2 regions of the Variovorax sp. S12S4 genome follow, and region 1 is predicted to be linked to the other one. Evidence: riboswitches for the same ligand, from Rfam matches in the RefSeq annotation. Region 1 holds a riboswitch; the other holds the start of a gene.
What was found. Region 1 has a riboswitch for glycine ahead of gcvT (glycine cleavage system aminomethyltransferase GcvT). Riboswitches for the same ligand answer to the same signal wherever they lie in the genome.
Positions count from the first base shown of each region.

Region 1 (10,399 bases):
CCGGCTGGTCGAATTTGCCAAGAGCATTGTGGGCGGTGTGCAGGGCGGCCTGCCGATGACCTGCGTGCTCACCTGCATGATCTTTGCGGCGGTGTCGGGCTCTTCGGTGGCCACCACCTTTGCCATCGGCGCCATCCTGATTCCGGCGCTCATCAAGCACGGCTACCCCACCGCGTACGCGGCGGCGCTTCAGGCCACCAGCGCCGAGCTGGGCGTGATCATTCCGCCTTCCATTCCGATGATTCTGTACGGCGTGAGCGCCGAAGTGTCCATCGGCGAGCTGTTCATTGCGGGCTTCGGCCCCGGCATTCTCATCAGCCTGGCGCTGATGCTGTTCGTCTGGGTGTATTGCAAGTGGAAGGGCTGGGGCAAGAACGACGGCGACGGCCGCATGTCCTTCGGCAAGGCGACCTGGCAGGCCGGCTGGGCACTGCTGATGCCGGTAATCATCCTGGGCGGCATCTACGGCGGCATCTTCACGCCCACCGAGGCTTCGGCGGTGGCGGTGTTCTATGCGCTGGTGGTCGGCATGGTGATCTACCGGGAGATCAAGCTCAAGGACCTGTACCTCATCCTGCGGAAGTCGGTGCTGTCGTCGGCGGTGATCATGTTCATCATCGCCAATGCGGGCCTGTTCGCCTTCCTGATCACGCGCGCGGGCGTGCCGGACGCCATCGGCCATTGGCTGCAGGAAGTGCTGAAGTCGCCGGCCATGTTCCTTTTGGGCGTGAACGCGGCGCTGTTCATCATCGGCATGTTCATCGAGACCAGCGCGGCCATCATCGTGCTCGCGCCCATCCTGGCACCGGTGGCGGTGCACTTCGGTGTCGACCCGGTTCATTTCGGGCTCATCATGGTGGTGAACCTCGCGCTCGGCATGATCACGCCGCCCTTCGGCGTGAACCTGTTCGCGGCGTGCACGGTGGCCCGCATCTCGCTCGACCGCATCGTGAAGTACCTCATTCCCTTCGTGCTGGTGATCCTGGCCTGCCTGATGGTGATTACCTACGTGCCTTGGATATCGCTCGCGCTGCGCGACCTGGTGTACGCCAAGTAGCAGGCGACGCAAAAACCAGAGAGAAAACGGGCAGCCTTCGCGGGCTGCCTTTTTTATGCGGCAAATGCCCCTGTAAGGCAAACGTTTCACAAAGATGTCACCAGCCCCAACGATGCTGCAGCCTTCGATTCCGAAAGCTGTGGCGCCATGTTTCCCACCAAGACCGACAAGGCACGCGACGAACTGCAAGGCGGGCAACGCACGCTCAGCCAGCGCGAGCGCGCATTGCTGCTGATGGCCGACGGCCGGCGTTCGCTGACCGACTTCAGCCCGCTGTTCGCGAGCCGCGACGAAGCCGAACAGACGCTGCGGGCGCTCATGAACCGCGGGTACCTGCACGACGCGCAGGTCGCCGAGCCCAAAGCCGCCCCACCCGTTTCGGCGGGCCCGGCACACACGCCGATTCCGGCTCCTGCGGCGGAGCCCATCCGTGTAGAGACCTCGACCGACAACTTCGACGGCAAACGTTCCCTGGCCACCACGCGCATGTTCCTGTTCGACATCTGCGAGCGCATGTTCGTGCGGCGCGATCCCAAGTTTGCGCTGCAGATGCGCGATGCGCTACGCGAAGCCCGCGACCGCGACGCCATGCTGACGATTGCCGCGCTGATGCTCAATGAAGTCGAGAAAGCCGCGGGCGCCGAGCGGGCCGAATCGCTGCGCGAGCGTATCGAAAGGTTGCTGCCGCCCGCTTCGGAAACCGTGCACTGAGGCCTTCCGCGATCCACTACACTTCGAAGGGTCAGGAGAGAGCCTCGCCACGCGAGGCCGCCGAAGGCGCAGGGGTTTCCCGAACGCTCAGGCAAAAGGACTGACAAGGCGCTGGCGCATGCCGGCGTTTCCTTGCTGGAGAGAGGCCCTTGCATCTTGGCGATGCGGCGGCCCACCGAAGGAGCAAACCCCGATCGTGGGGCGAATCTCTCAGGTAAAGCGGACAGCAGGGGTGGCCCATGGCTCGCGCCATGGAATTCGACTGCCCCTTTGGAGTGCCCCGTGGCCGCTTCCGCTTCATCATCCGACGCCCCATTGCTCAAGACGCCCCTGCACGACCTGCATGTGGAACTGGGCGCCCGCATGGTGCCTTTTGCCGGCTACTCCATGCCGGTGCAATACCCCGCCGGCCTGATGGCCGAGCACAAGCACACGCGCGACGCGGCCGGCCTGTTCGACATTTCCCACATGGGCCAGTTGCGCCTGGTGGGGCCCGACGCCGCCGCCGCATTCGAAACCCTGATGCCGGTCGACGTGATCGACCTTGCACCGGGCAAGCAGCGCTACGGGCTGCTGCTGAACGACGAAGGCGGCATCCTCGACGACCTGATGTTCTTCAACGAAGGGCACGGCTCGATCTTCGTGATCGTGAACGGCGCCTGCAAGGTGGCCGACCTCGCGCATATCCAGCAGAAAATCGGCGCGCGCTGCGACGTGCAGCCCATGCCCGACCATGCACTGCTCGCGCTGCAAGGCCCACAGGCCGCCACGGTGCTGGCCCACTTGTCGCCCGGCATCGAGCGCTTTGTGTTCATGACCGGCGGCGCGGTGAAGATCGGCGGCATTCCGGCCTTTGCCACGCGCAGCGGCTACACGGGCGAAGACGGCTTCGAGATTTCGGTCGCCGGCAAGGATGCCGACGCCCTCGCCCGCCTGCTGCTGGCGCAGCCCGAGGTCAAGCCCGTCGGCCTGGGCGCGCGCAATTCGCTACGGCTCGAAGCCGGGCTCTGCCTGTACGGCAACGACATCGACACCACCACCACGCCAGTCGAGGCCTCGCTCAACTGGGCGATCCAGAAGGTGCGCCGCACGGGCGGCGCGCGCGAAGGCGGCTTTCCGGGTGCGGCCAAGGTGCTGGCGCAACTGGCCGCCGCTACGGCCGGCGCCGCGGGCCGCACCGACCACGACACCCTGAAGCGCAAGCGCGTCGGCCTTGTGGCGCTGGAACGCGTTCCGGTACGCGACGGCACGCTCCTGCAATCTTTCGAAGGCCGGGACATCGGCATTGTGACCAGCGGCCTGCTCGGCCCGACGGCCGATCGCCCGGTTGCCATGGGCTACGTGGCCACCGCGTTTTCAGAGCCTGGCACGCGCGTGCAGGCGATCGTGCGCGGCAAGCCGGTGCCGATGGAAGTCTCGACCCTGCCTTTCGTGCCGACGCGCTACTACCGCGGCTAGGCTCTGCGCTGCCTGAATCAGATCATTTTTTTCCACGAGGAGTTTTTCACCATGAGCATCAAGTACACCAAGGACCACGAATGGGTCTCGGCCGAAGGCGACGCTGCTACAGTCGGCATTACCGTTCACGCACAGGATGCGCTGGGCGACGTGGTCTTTGTCGATCTGCCCGAAGTGGGCAAGACCTTTGCGCAAGGTGAAGTGGCCGGTGTCGTCGAATCGGTCAAGGCCGCGGCCGATGTGTTCATGCCCGTGTCGGGCGAGATCACCGAAGTGAACGAAGCGCTCCGCGCCGATCCCTCGCTCGCCAACACCGACCCGCTGGCCGCCGGCTGGTTCTTCAAGGTCAAGCTCAGCGAACCGTCGCAACTCGACGCGCTGCTCGACGCCGCCAGCTACGACAAGTTCGCCGCCGAATCCTGATCCGCCGGGTTCTTCAGCCGCCCTTCCTCATTCCCCGAGCCTTTACCGCCATGCCGATTCCCGCCCAGCCTTCCCTGCAACAACTAGAGAACGCCGAAGAATTTCTCGCCCGCCACATCGGCATCGATGCGGAAGACGAGGCGCGCATGCTGCCGGTGATCGGCTCGGAAACGCGGGCGGAGCTCATCGACGGCATCGTGCCCGCGGCCATTCGACGCGCCAAGCCGATGCGGCTGCCCGCGCCGGTGGCCGAGGCGGACGCGCTGGCCGAACTGAAGGCCATTGCGGCGAAGAACAAGGTGTTCAAGAGCTTCATCGGCCAGGGCTACTACGGCACGCACACACCGGGTGTGATCTTGCGCAACGTGCTCGAGAACCCCGCCTGGTACACCGCCTACACGCCCTACCAGGCCGAGATTTCGCAGGGCCGCATGGAAGCCCTGCTCAACTTCCAGACCATGGTGTGCGACCTGACGGGCATGGCCATCGCCAACGCCTCGATGCTCGACGAAGCCACAGCCGCCGCCGAGGCGATGACGCTCGCCAAGCGCAGCGTGAAGAGCAAGAGCAACGTGTTCCTGGTGTCGGGCGACTGCCACCCGCAGACCATCGAGGTCATCAAGACGCGCGCCGCGCCGCTGGGCATCGAGGTGAAAGTGAGCACCGTGTCGGAGACGCTGCCGCACTTGATGGCGAGCTGCGAATTCTTCGGCGTGCTCGCGCAGTACCCTGCCACCACCGGCCACGTGCATGACCTGCGCCCGCTCGCGGGCCATGCGCACCAGTGCGACGCCGCCTTCTGCGTGGCCGCCGACCTGCTCGCGCTCACCCTGCTCGCGCCGCCGGGCGAATGGGACGCGGACATCGTCTGCGGCACCACGCAGCGCTTCGGCATGCCGCTGTGCAACGGCGGCCCGCACGCCGCCTACCTGGCCTGCCGCGACGAGTTCAAGCGCTCGCTGCCGGGCCGTCTCGTCGGCGTGAGCGTCGACACGCACGGCCAACCCGCCTACCGCCTCGCGCTGCAAACGCGCGAGCAGCACATTCGCCGTGAGAAGGCCACTTCGAACATCTGCACCGCGCAGGTGCTGCCGGCCGTTGTGGCCAGCATGTACGCCGTGTACCACGGGCCCGACGGACTTACCCGCATCGCGCAGCGCGTGGCAGCGCTCACCGCCATCCTTGCGCAGGGCCTGGCGCAAATGGGCCGGGAGCCGGTCAACGGCACCGCCTTCGATTCGCTCACCATCCGCACGGGCGAAGACACGCCGAAGATCATCGAACGCGCGACCGCGGCCGGCGTCAATTTGCGCCAGCGGCTGCAGCAGCACCTGGGCATTTCGCTCGACGAAACCACGACGCGCGCCGACATCGAAACGCTCTGGGCCCTGTTCGTGCCCGTGGGCATGCCGATGCCGCGTTTCGACGACCTGGCCAACACCGCGCCGCGCCTGCCCGAAGACCTGCGCCGCACCAGCGCCTTTCTGACGCACCCGGTGTTCAACACGCACAAGAGCGAGACGGCGATGCTGCGCTACATCCGCAGCCTCTCGGACAAGGACCTGGCGCTCGACCGCAGCATGATTCCGCTGGGCAGTTGCACGATGAAGCTCAACGCGACCAGCGAGATGATCCCCATCACCTGGCCCGAGTTCGCGAACATCCACCCCTTCGCACCCGCCGAGCAGCAGCAAGGCTATGCGCAGCTCGATGCGCAGCTGCGCGCGTGGCTTTGCGAAGCCACCGGCTACGCGGGCATCAGCCTGCAGCCCAATGCCGGCTCGCAGGGCGAATACGCAGGCCTGCTGGCGATCAAGTCCTTCCATGAGGCCAAGGGCCAGGGCCATCGCAACATCTGCCTGATTCCCTCGTCGGCGCACGGCACCAACCCCGCAAGCGCCCAGATGGTCGGCCTGCAGGTGGTGGTGACGGCGTGCGACGCCCAGGGCAACGTCGACATGGACGACCTGAAGCGCGCCTGCGAAAAGCACAGCGACAAGCTGGCCGCGGTGATGATCACCTACCCCAGCACGCACGGCGTGTTCGAAACCCGCGTGAAGGAGCTCTGCGAGCTGGTGCACGAGCACGGCGGCCGCGTGTATGTCGATGGCGCCAACATGAATGCGCTGGTCGGCGTGGCCGCGCCGGGCGAATTCGGCGGCGACGTGAGCCACCTGAACCTGCACAAGACCTTCTGCATTCCGCATGGCGGCGGCGGGCCGGGCGTGGGCCCCGTGTGCGTGGTCGAAGACCTGGTGCCGTACCTGCCCGGCCACGCGACGGCCGGCATTGCATCGAACGGCGTCTGTGCGGTTTCCGCGGCGCCGCTGGGCAATGCGGCCGTGCTGCCGATCAGCTGGATGTACTGCCGCATGATGGGCGCCAAGGGCCTGCAGGCCGCAACCGAAACCGCCATTCTGAGCGCCAACTACATCAGCGCGCGCCTGAAGGACCACTACCCCACGCTGTACGCAAGCCCCAACGGCCACGTGGCGCACGAATGCATCCTGGACCTGCGCCCGCTCAAGGACACCAGCGGCGTCACCGCCGAAGACGTGGCCAAGCGCCTGATCGACTACGGCTTTCATGCGCCGACCTTGAGCTTTCCAGTGCCGGGCACGCTGATGGTCGAGCCGACCGAGAGCGAGCCGCTGGCCGAGTTGGACCGCTTCGTCGACGCGATGATCGCCATTCGCGGCGAGATCCGCCGCGTGGAAGAAGGCGTCTGGCCCAAGGACGACAACCCGCTGAAGCACGCGCCCCACACCGCTGCGAGCCTGCTCGGCACCGAATGGTCGCACCCCTACTCGCGTGAGCTCGGCGCGTTTCCGCTGGCCGAACTCAAGCAGGCCAAGTACTGGCCGCCCATCGGCCGGGTCGACAACGTGTACGGTGACCGCAACCTGTTCTGCAGCTGCGTGCCCGTGGGCGAATACCAGGAAACCGAAGAGGCCTGACCAGGGGCCTTCTTTTCTACCCTTCGCGGCGGTACATCGCCCACTTCACGGTGAGGATGTCCGCGGCGATCTTCGCGGCGTTCACGCCCGCGTAAGGAACGGACGGATCGAATTCGAAGGCTTCCTGGTAGCGCTTGATGTGCGCGTAGTCCCGGTCGAAGGTCATCGGCCCCATGAGGTCGGCGGGGTCGGTGCCGGCGGGCAGCGCCAGAAACTTCTCGGGATCGGTAGCACTCTGGTAGAGGTCGACGCTCATCAGGTTCATACGGTTGTCCTCGAAATCGTGAGGACAAATCATCCACGGCATCCGCAGCGCGCGCAATCGGCCCGCGCCTACACGGCGCGCGATCGGCACGCGCCTACAGCGCGATGGGTCAGCGCTGCTTCTTCTTGGCCATGTCGCCCGTGGCAATCTGCTCGCGGAAGCCGCGCAGGCTGGCCTTGAGCTTGCGCTCGTTTTCCAGCCCCACCCGCACCATGATCTTCTGGCCGGACGAGAGCGACTCGAGCTGCGGATCGGCGTATTCATAGCGCACCCAGGGCCGCTGCGACGACACGTTGCCCTTGACCTCGACGAGCCGGACCTGCACCGGGCCGGCGGGTTCGGGCGCCTGCAGCAGATGGTCGATCACGGCAATGAGCCGGTCGTTGAAATAGCGGCCTGGATAGCCAAGCTCTTCATACGCTTTCTGAAAGAGCGGATAGAGCCGCGCATACGTCTTGGCGGCCTTGGCCGGGTCGACCGACCCCGCAAGCAGCACGATGGGGTTGTAGCGCGCGGCATTGTTGGCCGCGATGGTCTGCGCCTCGCCCTTGCCTTCGGTGGCAAAGCGCTGCTTGGTGGGCTGCACCGGCCATGCACTCGCTGGCGCCTGCTCGCGCGACAGGTTGTCGATGGTGGCCACAAAGCGGCGCACCACGCCGTCGAACTGCACGAATTCCGCCACGTTCTGGCTGCCCAGCAGATCGACCAGCGCCGACATCACGCGCGTGTCGGAATCGGCGACCGTAGGCAGGCCCGAGGCGGGCAGCGCGATCGCATCGATGGGGTTCTTGGGCTCCAGCGATTCAAGCAATGGGGCTGGCGGCGGTGCGGGCGCGGGCCCGTCGTTCGGCGCGGTGGCCGCGGTAGGCGCCGGCTCGACTGGCTGCGGCTGTTGCTGCTGGTACCAGCGCCAGCCCAGGAGAGCGGCCGCTATCGCCAGCAGGCCGATGATGATGATGGTGCCGGCCGAGCTCTCGCGGCGCGGCCTGAATTCGGAGGTGTCGCTGTCGGACATGTCGGCAATATTCCTTTTGCGAGGATTGCAGTGGGAGGCGAACGGCTATGGTGCACCAGTTCTGCGGCCCTCCCCGGTGTCATCCCTCGTCATCCCGTAACGCACTGTGACGCGCCGGCCAAGCGAAAAAAGGCTTCTATGGCCGCGACTGGGGCGTACCCGCTGAGGTGCTGAGCGCCTGAAGCCACGCCAGCGTGCCTTGCAGCTCGGCCGGCCGGATTTCATGCCCGCCGGGAAAGTCCGCACCCGAGAGCGCCAGCGGCAAGCCACGCGCCAGTTCGCGCGTGGCTTGTGCCGCGCTTGGCGCAATCACGTTGTCGGCGCTGCCATGGCTCACCCACAGCGCCTTGCCCTCGAAGGCCTCCGGCGGCGCAATGTGCGGCACCACCTGCGGCAGCAGGCGGCTGTGCCACACCATCGCGGCGCGCACCTTCGCGGGCTGCGTCAGCAGCAGCGACAGCGCCATGATGCCGCCCTGGCTGAAACCGCCGACCACCACGCGCTCCGGCGGCACGCCGAGCTGCTGCGATGCCGAGGCGATCATCTCGCCGACGAGAAAGCGGCTTTCGCGCTCCTGCTCTTCATTGATGTGCCGCTCGCCGTTTGCCAGCACCTGGAACTCGAACCACGCATAGGCATCGGGCGACAGCACATAGGGCGCGCGCAGGCTCAGCACGTGAAACTGCGGCGGCATGAGCCGCGCCAGGCCGAACAGGTCTTGCTCGTTGCTGCCGACACCGTGCATCAGCACCAGCAGCCACGGCTCGCGCACGCCGGCGTTGGAGGGTTGTTCGAGAAACTTGAAGGGCAGATGGAGTTGCGGCATGGGTCTGGCGAGGGTTCAGGCGGTGAGATGAAAGCCCTGCGCCAACGCACGGGTGATCTCGGCGGACGGGAGCTCGCGGCAGCCCGTCGCGTTCTGCCCCGACCACAGCGGTGAAAAGTCGCCGCGGCCCTGTGCCTCGGCCTTGGCGCGCAGCGGTGCAATGGCTGACGTGGCAAGCGGAAACTCGGGCGCCACCGTGGCGATCGGCCCCAGGTCGCGCATCAGGCGGTTCATGATGCCGCGCGCCGGGCGGCCGGTAAAAAGGTTGGTCAGCGCGGTATGGCGCGCTGCATCGCTTGTCAGCGCCGCGCGGTGCAAGGCGCTGGTGAAGGCTTCGGGCGCGAGCATGTAGGCGGTGCCGATCTGCACGCCGGCGGCGCCAAGCGCCATGGCGGCGGCCACACCGTTTGCATCGGCAATGCCGCCGGCCGCGATGACCGGCACGCGAACCGCAAGCACCACTTGCGGCAGCAACGCAAAGGTGCCGAGCTGCGCCGTCAGGTCGTGCGAGAGAAAGTGCCCGCGATGGCCGCCGGCCTCCAGCCCCTGGGCAATGATGGCGTCGACACCCTGCGCCTCCAGCCACAGCGCCTCGTCGACCGTGGTGGCCGAGGCGAGGATCTTCGAGCCCCATCCGCGCACTTGGGCCAGCAGCGGCTCAGGCGGCAACCCGAAATGAAAGCTCACCACCGGCGGACGGAACTCGGCCAGCACCTCGGCCACCGCCTCGCTGAAGGGGTTGCGCCCGGGGCCAGCGGGAATGGATGCCGCATCGATGTCGTGCTCGCGGTAATACGGCGCCAGCGCGTTGCGCCATGTCGCCTCGCGTTCGGCGCTTGGCTGCGGCGACACGTGGCAGAAGAAGTTGACGTTGTAGGGCTTGCCTGTGCCCGCGCGGATGGCGCCTATTTCGGTGCGAATGGCGTCGTTGCCCAGCATGGCGCACGGCAGCGAGCCGAGCCCGCCCGCGTTGCTGACGGCAATGGCCATTGCGCTGCCTTGAATGCCCGCCATGGGCGCCTGGATCAGCGGGAGTTCGGTACCTAGAAGTTGCTGCAGCGTGGTCATGCGGAATTCCTTGTGTTTCGTGCCCCGGCCATTGTCCAACGACTGGAAAACGCCTACTGCCAAATGGTGCATCATCCGGAGCAAGATCCCACCCGCCCAGGAGCTGTACATGCCGTCTTCCACCGACTACGAGTCGATGTTCGAGTTTGCACCCATGTCGCTCTGGATCGAAGACTACAGCGGCCTGCTCCGGCTGTTCGAATCGTGGCGCAATGCGGGCGTGGTGGATTTGGTGGCCCACCTGAATGCCGAGCCGAGCCGGGTGAGCGAATGCATGGCGCAACTGCGGGTGTTGAGCGTCAACCAGAGCACGCTCAACCTCTTTGGTGCGCAAAGCCAGGCCGAGCTGCTCTCGCGGCTGGACAGCATCTTTCGGGACGACATGACCGCGCCCGTGATCTACGAGCTGGACCAGCTCTGGCGTGGAAATCTCTCCTTCGACAACCAGACGGTCAACTACGCGCTCGACGGCCGAAGGCTCGACGTGCACGTGCGGGTGCAGGTGCTGCCCGGCTATGAAAAGTCTTGGGACCGTGTGCTGGTGTCGCTCGACGACATTACCGCGCGCGTTCGCGCCGAAGAGCTGCGCCTGGAGAGCGAACGCTACGCGCGCGAACTG
Region 1 is NZ_JALPKR020000002.1:5,601,837-5,612,235, forward strand. It holds gene M0765_RS27450 (TRAP transporter large permease) at 1-1,057, shown strand, start outside; gene M0765_RS27455 (hypothetical protein) at 1,205-1,768, shown strand; glycine riboswitch at 1,791-1,881, shown strand; glycine riboswitch at 1,894-2,005, shown strand; gene gcvT (glycine cleavage system aminomethyltransferase GcvT) at 2,084-3,226, shown strand; gene gcvH (glycine cleavage system protein GcvH) at 3,278-3,649, shown strand; gene gcvP (aminomethyl-transferring glycine dehydrogenase) at 3,700-6,606, shown strand; gene M0765_RS27475 (hypothetical protein) at 6,623-6,871, opposite strand; gene M0765_RS27480 (DUF3014 domain-containing protein) at 6,981-7,886, opposite strand; gene M0765_RS27485 (alpha/beta hydrolase) at 8,023-8,712, opposite strand; gene M0765_RS27490 (NAD(P)H-dependent flavin oxidoreductase) at 8,728-9,780, opposite strand; gene M0765_RS27495 (sensor domain-containing diguanylate cyclase) at 9,890-10,399, shown strand, end outside.

Region 2 (10,399 bases), 3.1 Mb from region 1:
ACGCCTTGTTGCCAGTGCGGCAGCACCAGGCCAAAGGTGGATTGCAGCTTGCGCGTATCGAGGCGCGAATTGGCCGGCCGCGTAGCGGGCGTGGGGAAGGCACTCGTGGGTACGGCTTCGACCTGTTCGGGGCCGGCCTTGAGCTCTACGCCGGCTTGGCGCGCCTGCTCAAGCACAAAGCGTGCATAGCCGCACCAGGTGGTCTCGCCGCCGGCCACCGCGTGATACAGGCCGGCTTTGGAAGGGTCTTGCAAAGTGGCACGAATCGCATGCGCCGTGACATCGGCCAGCAGTTCGGCACCTGTCGGGGCGCCAAATTGGTCGTCGATGACGGTCAGCTTGTCGCGCTCCTTGGCAAGCCGCAACATGGTCTTGGCGAAGTTGCCGCCGCGCGCGGCAAACACCCAGCTGGTGCGAAAGATCAGGTGCTTGGCGCAGTGCTTGGCCACCAACTGTTCGCCTTCGAGCTTGGTGCGGCCATACACACTGAGTGGGCCGGTGGCATCGTCTTCTTGCCAAGGCTTGCTGCCGCTGCCATCGAACACGTAGTCGGTGGAGTAATGCACCATGAGTGCACCGATCTGCCCGGCGGCTTCGGCCACCACGCCGGGCGAAGTGGCGTTGAGCTTGCGCGCGAAGTCGGGCTCGCTCTCGGCTTTGTCCACGGCCGTGTGAGCCGCGGCATTGACGATCACGTCAGGCCGCACCTTGAGCACAGTCTCGGCCAACTGGTCGGGACGGCTGAAGTCGGCGTTGAAGTCGGTGCTGTCGAAATCGAGCGCCACCAGTTCGCCCAGCGGCGCGAGGCTGCGCTGCAACTCCCAGCCGACCTGTCCGCCCTTGCCCAGCAGCAGCAGCTTCATGCGGTGGCCTTGGCCGCGGGTGCGGCGTCGTATTGCTTCTCGACCCATGCGCGGTACGCGCCGCTTTGCACGTTGCGCACCCATTCGGCGTTCGCGAGGTACCACTCGACGGTCTTGCGGATGCCGGTGTCGAAGGTTTCGGCGGGCTTCCAGCCCAGCTCACGCTCCAGCTTGCGTGCATCGATCGCGTAGCGCCGGTCGTGGCCGGGGCGGTCGGTAACGTAGCTGATCTGTTCCTTGTACGGTTTGCCATCGGCGCGCGGGCGCAGTTCGTCGAGCAGCGCGCACACGGTGTTCACGATCTCGATGTTGGGCTTCTCGTTCCAGCCACCGACGTTGTACGTCTCGCCGAGCTTGCCGGCCTCGAGCACGCGGCGAATGGCGCTGCAGTGGTCCTTCACATAGAGCCAGTCGCGCACCTGCATGCCGTCGCCGTACACCGGCAAGGGCTTGCCAGCCAGGGCGTTGACGATCATCAGGGGATGAGCTTCTCGGGGAAGTGGAACGGCCCGTAGTTGTTGGAGCAGTTGGTGGTGACCACCGGCAGGCCGTAGGTGTGGTGCCAGGCGCGCACGAGATGGTCGCTGGCGGCCTTGCTGGCTGAGTAGGGGCTGTTGGGCTCGTACTTGTTCTCTTCGGTAAAGGCGGGGTCGGTCTTGGAGAGCGAGCCGTAGACCTCGTCGGTCGACACGTGAAGGAAGCGGAAGGCAGACTTTTGCTCAGCCGGCAGTGCGCTCCAGTAGCCGCGCACCGACTCGAGCAGGCGAAAGGTGCCGAGCACGTTGGTTTGCACGAAGTCTTCGGGGCCATGGATAGAGCGATCCACGTGCGATTCCGCGGCAAAATTCACGATAGCGCGTGGCTTGTGCTCGGCCAACAGGCGATCGACCAAAGCGCTGTCGCCGATGTCGCCCTGCACGAAGATGTGGTTCGGGTTGCCGTTGAGCGAGCCGAGCGTCTCGAGGTTGCCCGCATAGGTCAGCTTGTCGAGATTCACGATGGACTCGTTGCTCTGCGCCAGCCAGTCGAGTACGAAGTTGGCGCCAATGAAGCCCGCGCCGCCGGTTACCAGGATCATGAGTCTCCCCGAAGTTTCGAATCAATGACAATTATCCCATTGGTCGAATTGTCAAAAATCCATGGTCGGCTCTTCGCGGTCCCAGCCTACAATGGCGTTAATGCAGGAGAGCGAGTAGTTCTTTTTACTACTCCACCGAAGGCGCAAACTCCCATAAACGCTCAGGTCGGCCGAACGAAACCGTTGAAGTTCTTTCAAAGAGTTTCGTGGCATGTACTGCACCAACTGACACGCCGTCTGGAGAGCCATCACCTTGCGTGATGCACCGAAGGAGCAAACCCGTTGCGGGCGCAGCGGGTGAATCTCTCAGGTACCGAGGACAGGGGGAGCGGCAACTTGTGACGGTGGTCGTCCGGTTGTTTGCTATTTATTCGATAGCAACCTCGCCCGCGGTTCAAGCGCTTCAACCTCAAAGGTACTTGAAATGCGCGTGATCGTTCTTGGCGCCGGCTTGCTCGGCGTGACCTCGGCTTACTACCTCCAGCAACTCGGCCACGAAGTAACCGTCATCGACCGGCAGGCCACCCCCGCCGCCGAGACCAGTTTTGCCAACGGCGGGCAGATCTCCGTCAGCCATGCCGAACCCTGGGCCAATCCGAGCGCACCGCTCAAGGTGCTGCAGTGGTTGGGCAAGGAAGACGCCCCGCTGCTCTTTCGCATTCGCGCGGACATGCGCCAATGGCTCTGGGGCTTGCAGTTCCTGCGCGAATGCACCCCCGGCCGCACGAAGCACAACATCGAGCAGATCGTGCGCCTGGGCACCTACAGCCGCGAAGTGCTGCAGCAATTGCGGCGCGACACCGGCATCGCCTACGACCAGCGCACGCAAGGCATCCTGCACTTCTATACGACGCAGAAAGAGTTCGACAGCGCTCTTGCGCCCGCCGAGCAGATGCGCGCACTCGGCTGCGAACGGCAAGTCATCTCCGCGGATGAGGCAGTGAAGATCGAGCCCGCCCTGGCCCACATCCGTTCGCAATTGGCCGGCGCCACTTACACGGCAGAAGACGAATCCGGCGACGCCAACCTCTTCGCACGCGAAATGGCACGCCTTGCGACAGCAGCCGGCGTGAAGTTCCTCATGAGCCACACGGTGACTGCGCTGCGCGAAGCGGGCGGCAGCATCGACCACGTGGAAGCTACCGACAGCGAAGGCCGCTTCCAACGCATTCGCGGCGACGCCTTCGTGCTTGCGATGGGCTCATTGAGTCCGCTGTATGCCGCGCCGCTGGGCATTCGCCTGCCGATCTATCCGGCCAAAGGCTATTCGGTCACGCTGCCAGTCAAAGACGCGACGAAGGCGCACCAGGTTTCGCTGACCGACGACGAGTTCAAGCTGGTGTTCTCGCGCTATACGTCGGCCTCCGGCGACCGCCTGCGCATTGCCGGCACGGCCGAGCTCAATGGCTACGACCGCGACTTGAACCGCGTGCGCTGCGAAGCGATCGTGCGGCGCGTTGAACAGCTCTTCCCCGGCGCCGGCGACACCACGCAGGCGCAGTTCTGGACCGGCCTGCGCCCCGCGACGCCGAGCAATGTGCCTTTGATCGGCAAGACGAAGCTGCCCAACCTGTACCTGAACACCGGGCACGGCACGCTCGGCTGGACGCATGCGTGCGGCTCGGGCAAGTCGGTGGCGCGGATCGTGAGCGGGCTTGCACCCGAAGTCGATTTTGCGTTTGCCGGCATGCCTACGCCAGCAGCGCGCCTGCTCCAGCCGGCCTGATCTGGCCGTGGCGGCGGTCAGTCGTTGCCGGTAAACACCGTCAACACCCCCGTATACCCATACAAGTGGTGCCGGGCAATCTCCCCCGCCGCAAAGAAACCGACCAGCGGCACGTCGCCCAGCGCGTGCCGCACGATCTGCAACTCGGCGCCCGGTGCGCCGAAGTGTGGCCCGCCGCGCCCCGAGCAGCTCACGTACACGGCACCCGCGATGCGGCGCGCCGGGTGCGGCGCTGCTTCGGCCTCCCCGGCCGCCACCGCGCGCGCGGTGGCCAGGGTCTGTTCTTCGGGCTCCAGTTCTTCGCGGATTTCCGCGCAGATGCGCATCAGGTCGGCGCGTGCGGCCTGTGCATTGCGCCGACAAAAGGTCAGGCGCATGCCGGCCTCGGCCACGTCGGCAATGGCGATGCCGCGCCGCGTCGGGTCCAGCCCGATGATGTGGCGCACCAGCACGTCGGCGCCCAGGTCGCCGGTGCGGCGGATGCCGTCGCTGCCCGCATCCGCCAGGCCCACCAGGGTGGCGCGCACGGCGTCGATGGCTTCCTGCGGGCGCTCAAGTGACACCTGCAGGTCGGCCAGCAGCACGTCGAGTGCGGGCTCGCCATCGAGCTTGAGCAGCAGGTTGCCGTCGGCCTCGGTGATCTCGCGCTCGCGCCCCGCGCCGGAGCGCAGCGGCTGGCAGCCTTGCGTAACGCGCGACACCAGCCGCACGCCCTCGCCGAACACCACGCCCGACAAGCCACCCGAGAACACGCCGCCCGCAGCGCCGTGGCCGCGGATGTTTCCGTTGCCGCCGACCGCAAACTGCAAGGCGCCCGCACGGCCTGACGAGAGGCCGCCGAACAGATAGCCGGTGTCGGTGCGGCCCGCCATCTCGCCGATCAATTCGGTGAGATCGGGGGTGGCCGGGTCCGCATGCACCAGCGCCGTATGCGCCTCGAAACCGCTCATTTCCGAGTTGCCCAGTGGAGCCACGCCGGAGAACACACGATATTGGTCGCTCGGCAGCGCGCAGAGCATCAGGCTCAGGCCGGGCTCGTCGAAGTATTCGGCATTGTTGGCCGACACGCCGATGCCGACGGTGCCGGACCAGTCGGTCACCTCCGGAAGCTCGGCGCTCAGGTGGTCGAGGATGTCTTGCGCATCGGACGCGTAGTGGTCGGTGATGTAGAGCAGCCCGAGCGTCGGCGCCGACGCGTAGTCGGGCAGCGCCATCTGGGCGCGCAACTGGGCCAGCACAAGGCCGGCCGCCATGCGCCATTGCGGATGGGTGGCGTGACCGGAGGGAAACAACTTCATGATGCGTGCCAACCCGTTCTCTTCAAGATGTGTGTATGTATGACGTCAGCGCCGTCCGGTCGTTCGCTTTCGCGCGGCGGTCGGCGCCTTCTTTTTGGCGGCGGTTGCTGTCGCCTTCCTTGCGGCCGGCTTTGAAGCTGCGGGAGCGGCGGCCGGTGCGGGCACCTTGAGCTGAGCCGCGTCGTGCAGGGCCGACGTCGCAATCTGCTGGAACTGCTCGGTCAGCGAACCCCACCATTGCATCGGATCGATCACGCCACCGTCGCCGCCCGATGCGGAAGCAGCCGAGGCCGGCTTGCTGCGGGCTTTTTTGGCGGGTGCCGGCGTTTCCTCCTCCGCCTCGACTTGTGGCTCAGGCTCCGCCGGCGGGGCAGCAACCGGCGCAGCCGGAGCCGCCTGCTTGGTGAACGCGCTCGCGATATCTTCCATCCGCACGTTCATGCCGCGCAAGGTCGAAAGTGTCATCTTCTGCACCTCGAGCGCCTGGATGGTGGCCTTGAGCGCATGGCCGTTCTGCTCGAGCCAATATTGCACTGTCTTGAGCTCCTGGATGCGCTTGTCGACCTCTTCCACGCTGAGCGTGGGCGCCACCCAGCTCGCAAGGCTCGGCAAACCGGGCACGGCGCTCGTGGCAGCGCCCGATCCGGCGGCGGCACCGCCTGCGAGATTCTTCAGAAAGTCGAATCCGGGGACGAATTGACTGAAGTCAAAAGGCTGGCTGGCGTTGCTCATGCAGGGGTCTCCGGGTTGGGTTTTCTTGTGATGCCAGCTTACTCCAACGCACCGGCGATTTGGGCCTGAGGCCCTCGCGTTTACCTGCCCGGGACTGTCACAGCTCCGCGCGAACCTTGCTGAACACTTTCCAGAATGCGGCGTCCTGCGAGGTCGCGAAGTTGATGCGCATCATCGTGCTCGGCGGCCTGCGCGCATGGAACAGCGAACCTGGCGCGAGCAGGTAGCCCTGGTCGAGCATGCGCTGCGTGAGCGCGTCGGTGTCCACGCCAGTATCCACCCAGCCGAACAGGCCCGCAGGCTCCGAGGCAAAGGTGCAGCCGTGCGCCATGGCCAGCTTGACCGCGCGGCTGCGCGCGCCGTCGAGCCGGATGCGTATGCGATCGGCATGCCGGCGCAGTTGCCCCTGGTCGATGCACCACGACAGCGCCCGCTCGAACAGCGTGGGCGTGGTCAGCGTGGCCAGCAGCTTGGTTTCGAGCAGCCGCTCCTTCAGCTCCGGCGAAGCGGCCAGGAACCCGATGCGCCAGTTGGGCGCGAGGATCTTTGCGAACCCGCTCACGTAGATGGTGCGCTGCAGCCCGTCGAGCGCGCTGAGCCGCGTGGCGTGCTCGGGCGCGAGGTGGCTGTAGGTGTCGTCCTCGACGATGTGAAAGTCGTGCTCGTTGGCCAGCTTCAGCACGCGGTGCGCGCTGCCCGGCGTCAGGCTGTAGCCGGTCGGGTTGTGCAGCACGCTCACGCTCACGAAGAGCTTGGGGCTGTGCAGCGCGCAGTACTGCGCCATCACTTCCAGGTCGGGTCCGTCGGCGCGGCGCGGCACCGGCAGGATGCGCATGCCCAGCGCCTCGAGCCGCGCGAATTCGAGCGCCCAACCAGGCTCCTCCACCATGACCGGATCGCCCGCGCGCAGCAGCGTGCGGCTCACGATGTCCAGCGCATGCGTGGCGCCGACCGTCGTCACGATCTGGTCGGGCGCCGCCGGCACATTGATGCCCACGAGCTTGTTCGACAGGCTGCGGCGCAGCGCGGCATCGCCAGACGGTTCACCGTACTGGAGCGACAGCTCCTGCAGCGCGGCTGTATTGGTCATGCGGCGCACCGCGGTCGGCATGAAAGTCGACGACATCCAGTCCGGCGGAAACACCCCCATGCCCGGCTGCGGCTTGTCGCTCGGCCGATGAAACATGCTGCGGATGAGCGAACTCGCGTCGGCCGGTACACGCGAGGCCATCATCTGCGCGACCATGGGCGCCGCATTGGGCGGGCGTCCCTCCGGGGCGGGCGCCGCATCGCGCACATAGAAGCCGCGCTGCCGGCGCGCCTCGACCAGGCCCTGCGCCAGCAGTTGGTCGTAAGCTGCCACCACCGTATAGGGGCTCACGCCCTGCTGGCGCGCGCATTCGCGCACCGAGGGCAGGCGCGCGCCGGGCGGCAGCAGCCGGGTGCGAATGCGCTCTGCCAGCCGGTCGGCCAATTGCCCTGTGAGCGACTGGGTGGAGGTTCGTGTCAGCATCGGCCTTGCGCTTCTGTGTCGAGTGGCAGGCCAATACAGTTTTCGAATATGTTCGATCAACTGTATTGGAACTGTAATGGTCCCAAAGTTTAGAGTGTATGCAATGAACTGGCAAGAATTCACCGCGCTGCTGGTGCTGGCCACGGCGATGAGTTTCTCGCCCGGTCCCAACACCACGCTCTCCACCGCCCTGGCCGCCAACGGCGGCTTGCCGCGCGCCATGCGCTTCGTGGTCGCGGTTCCCGTGGGCTGGACGCTGCTGCTGGTGCTGTGCGCGGCCGGCATCGGGGCCCTGGTGGTGGCTGTGCCATCGCTGCGCCTGGCCATCAAGGCGCTCGGCGTGGGTTACCTGCTGTGGCTTGCCTACAAGCTGAGCGGCAGCGCCACGCTCGGCCGCGCAGACAGCGCCAGCCTCCACATCGGCTTCGGACAGGGCGTGATGCTGCAGTTCGTCAACATCAAGGCGTGGCTGCTCGCGCTCACGCTGGTGGCCGGCTGGATTGCGGGGCAGCCCAATGCGCTCGGGCGCTTCGCCATCGTCGCCCCGGTGATGCTGATCTACGCCTTCATCAGCAACTTCACTTATGCACTGGTCGGCGCGCTGCTGCGCGAATGGCTGTCCAAAGGCAAGCGCCTCCTGTGGTTCAACCGCGCGATGGGGATGGTGCTGGTGCTCACGGCCTGGTGGATGCTGAGCGTATGAGCAGCAGGTTCAACGTCAAGGAAGAAACCCTGGGCATGTGGCTGGGCGTGATCGGCGTGGCGCTTTTCGCCGTCACCCTGCCGATGACGCGGCTGGCCACCGGCACGCAAGACGCGCCGCAGCTTTCGCCCTGGTTCGTCACGCTGGGCCGCGCCGCATTGGCCGGTGTTCTCTCGACGATCTTCCTGGTCGCCACGCGATCGCCTCGGCCCGCGCCGCACCAATGGAAGCCGCTCGGCATGGCGGTGCTCGGCAATGTGATCGGCTATCCGCTGCTGCTGGGCTATGCCTTGCGCGTGGTCACGGCCAGCCATGCGGCCGTGGTCACCGCGCTGCTGCCGCTGGTGACCGCCGCGGTCGCCGCCCTGGTGCTGCACCAGCGCGCGCGGCTCGGCTTCTGGCTCTGCGCCGTTGCAGGCAGCGTGCTGGTCGTGCTGTTCTCGCTGCTGCGCGCGAGCCAGAACGGCCACGGCTTCGGTTTCGAATGGGCCGACCTGCTGCTGGTCGGCGCGGTGATTGCGGCCTCGTTCGGCTACATCTACGGCGCGCAGGTCACGCCGTCGCTCGGCGCGGAGCGCGTGATCTGCTGGGTGTGCGTGATGGCGCTGCCGGTCACCCTGCCGGCCACATTTGCCTTGTGGCCGCAGGAACCCATCGTCACCACGGCCTGGGCGGGCTTCGTCTATGTCGGCGTGTTCTCGATGTGGATCGGCTTCTTCGCCTGGTACCGCGGCCTTGCGATGGGCGGCGCGCTGCGTGTGAGCCAGACCCAGCTGCTGCAGCCCTTCTTGTCGATACTGGCCTCCATTCCGTTGCTGGGCGAGCCGCTCGATGTGGTTACCCTCGGCTTTGCCGGCGCGGTGGTCTGCACCGTGGTGCTCGGCAAGCGCCTCTCCCAGCCGCAGCCCGCTCCTGCCGTTTCGCCGCGTTCAGCGCGCGCCGAACAATCCTGACATTCGCCCCTCACCTCACCCGCCTGAAAGAAGAACCCATGAACTGGAAACTCGCCGCCCGCGCCGCCAAGATGAACCCGTCGGTGCTGCGCGAAATCCTCAAGGTCACCGAGCGCCCCGGCATCATCAGCCTGGCCGGCGGCCTGCCCTCGCCCAAGACCTTTCCCATCCAGGCCTTTGCCGACGCCTGCGCCGAGCTGCTGCACAAGGACGGCCAGGCGGCCCTGCAATACGCCGCGAGCGAAGGCTATGCGCCGCTGCGCCAGGCCGTGGCCGACATGCTGCCGTGGAACGTCGATCCCGCACAAGTGCTCATCACCACCGGCTCGCAGCAGGGCCTGGACCTTGTCGCCAAGGTGCTGCTCGACCCGGGCAGCAAGGTGCTGGTCGAAACCCCCACCTACCTTGGCGCGCTGCAGGCTTTCGGTCCGATGGAGCCTGAACCCGTGAGCGTGGCCAGCGATGACGACGGCGTGATCGTCGAAGACCTGGTGGCCAAGGCGAAGGATGCCCGCTTCATCTACCTGCTGCCCAACTTCCAGAACCCCACCGGCCGCACCATGACCGAAGAGCGCCGCGCCGCAGTCTCCGCCGCGGCCGCTGCTGCGGGCCTGCCGATCGTCGAGGACAACCCCTACGGCGAACTGTGGTTCGACGAAGCGCCGCCGCTGCCGCTGACCGCGCGCAACCCTGAAGGCTGCATCTACCTGGGCTCGTTCTCCAAGGTGCTCGCGCCCGGCCTGCGCCTGGGCTTCCTGGTCGCGCCAAAGGCCATCTATCCCAAGCTGCTGCAAGCCAAGCAGGCGGTCGACCTGCACACGCCCATCTTCACGCAGCGCATGGTTTCGGCGGTGATGAAAGACAACTTCCTCGACAGCCACGTGCCCACGATCCGCGCGCTCTACAAGCGCCAGCGCGACGCGATGATCGCCGCGCTCACGCGCGAGATGGCCGGCCTGGACGTGAAGTTCAACGCACCCAAGGGCGGCATGTTCCTGTGGGCGCGCATGCCCGAGGGCATCGACACCGTGGCGCTGCTGCCCAAGGCGGTCGAGCGCAACGTGGCCTTCGTTCCGGGCGCGCCGTTCTACGCGGGCCAGGGCGACCCGCGCACGCTGCGCCTGTCGTTCGTCACGGCCAGCGTCGAAGAGATCGATGTCGCCATCGCCGCGCTGGCCCTGACGCTGCGCGAAGAACTGGCGCTAGCGGCCGAACGCAAGCTCGCGCCCGAACCGGTCTGAGCCGCCATACGCGCCATACAGAGAGGTACCACCATGCACATTGCGATACTGACCTTCGACGGCTTCAACGAACTCGATTCGCTGGTGGCGCTCGGCGTGCTCAACCGCATCAAGAAGCCGGGCTGGCGCGTGACCCTGTCCGCGCCCAGCGCCACGGTCACGTCGATGAACGGCGTGACCGTGCATGCGAGCTCCACGCTCGAGGCCGCCGCCGAGGCCGAGGCAGTGCTCGTCGGCAGCGGCATTCGCACGCGAGAGATTGCAGGCGACCCCGCCATCATGAGCGTGCTGC
Region 2 is NZ_JALPKR020000002.1:2,476,016-2,486,414, reverse strand. It holds gene rfbD (dTDP-4-dehydrorhamnose reductase) at 1-863, opposite strand, end outside; partial or broken gene rfbB (dTDP-glucose 4,6-dehydratase) at 860-1,941, opposite strand; glycine riboswitch at 2,035-2,134, shown strand; glycine riboswitch at 2,169-2,274, shown strand; gene M0765_RS12150 (D-amino acid dehydrogenase) at 2,366-3,667, shown strand; gene M0765_RS12145 (FIST signal transduction protein) at 3,685-4,965, opposite strand; gene M0765_RS12140 (PhaM family polyhydroxyalkanoate granule multifunctional regulatory protein) at 5,011-5,697, opposite strand; gene M0765_RS12135 (aminotransferase-like domain-containing protein) at 5,795-7,210, opposite strand; gene M0765_RS12130 (LysE family translocator) at 7,314-7,913, shown strand; gene M0765_RS12125 (DMT family transporter) at 7,910-8,866, shown strand; gene M0765_RS12120 (aminotransferase-like domain-containing protein) at 8,905-10,107, shown strand; gene M0765_RS12115 (DJ-1/PfpI family protein) at 10,141-10,399, shown strand, end outside.
Region 2: linked by a shared signal. The riboswitch ahead of M0765_RS12150 (D-amino acid dehydrogenase) and the one ahead of gcvT (glycine cleavage system aminomethyltransferase GcvT) in region 1 are both predicted to bind glycine.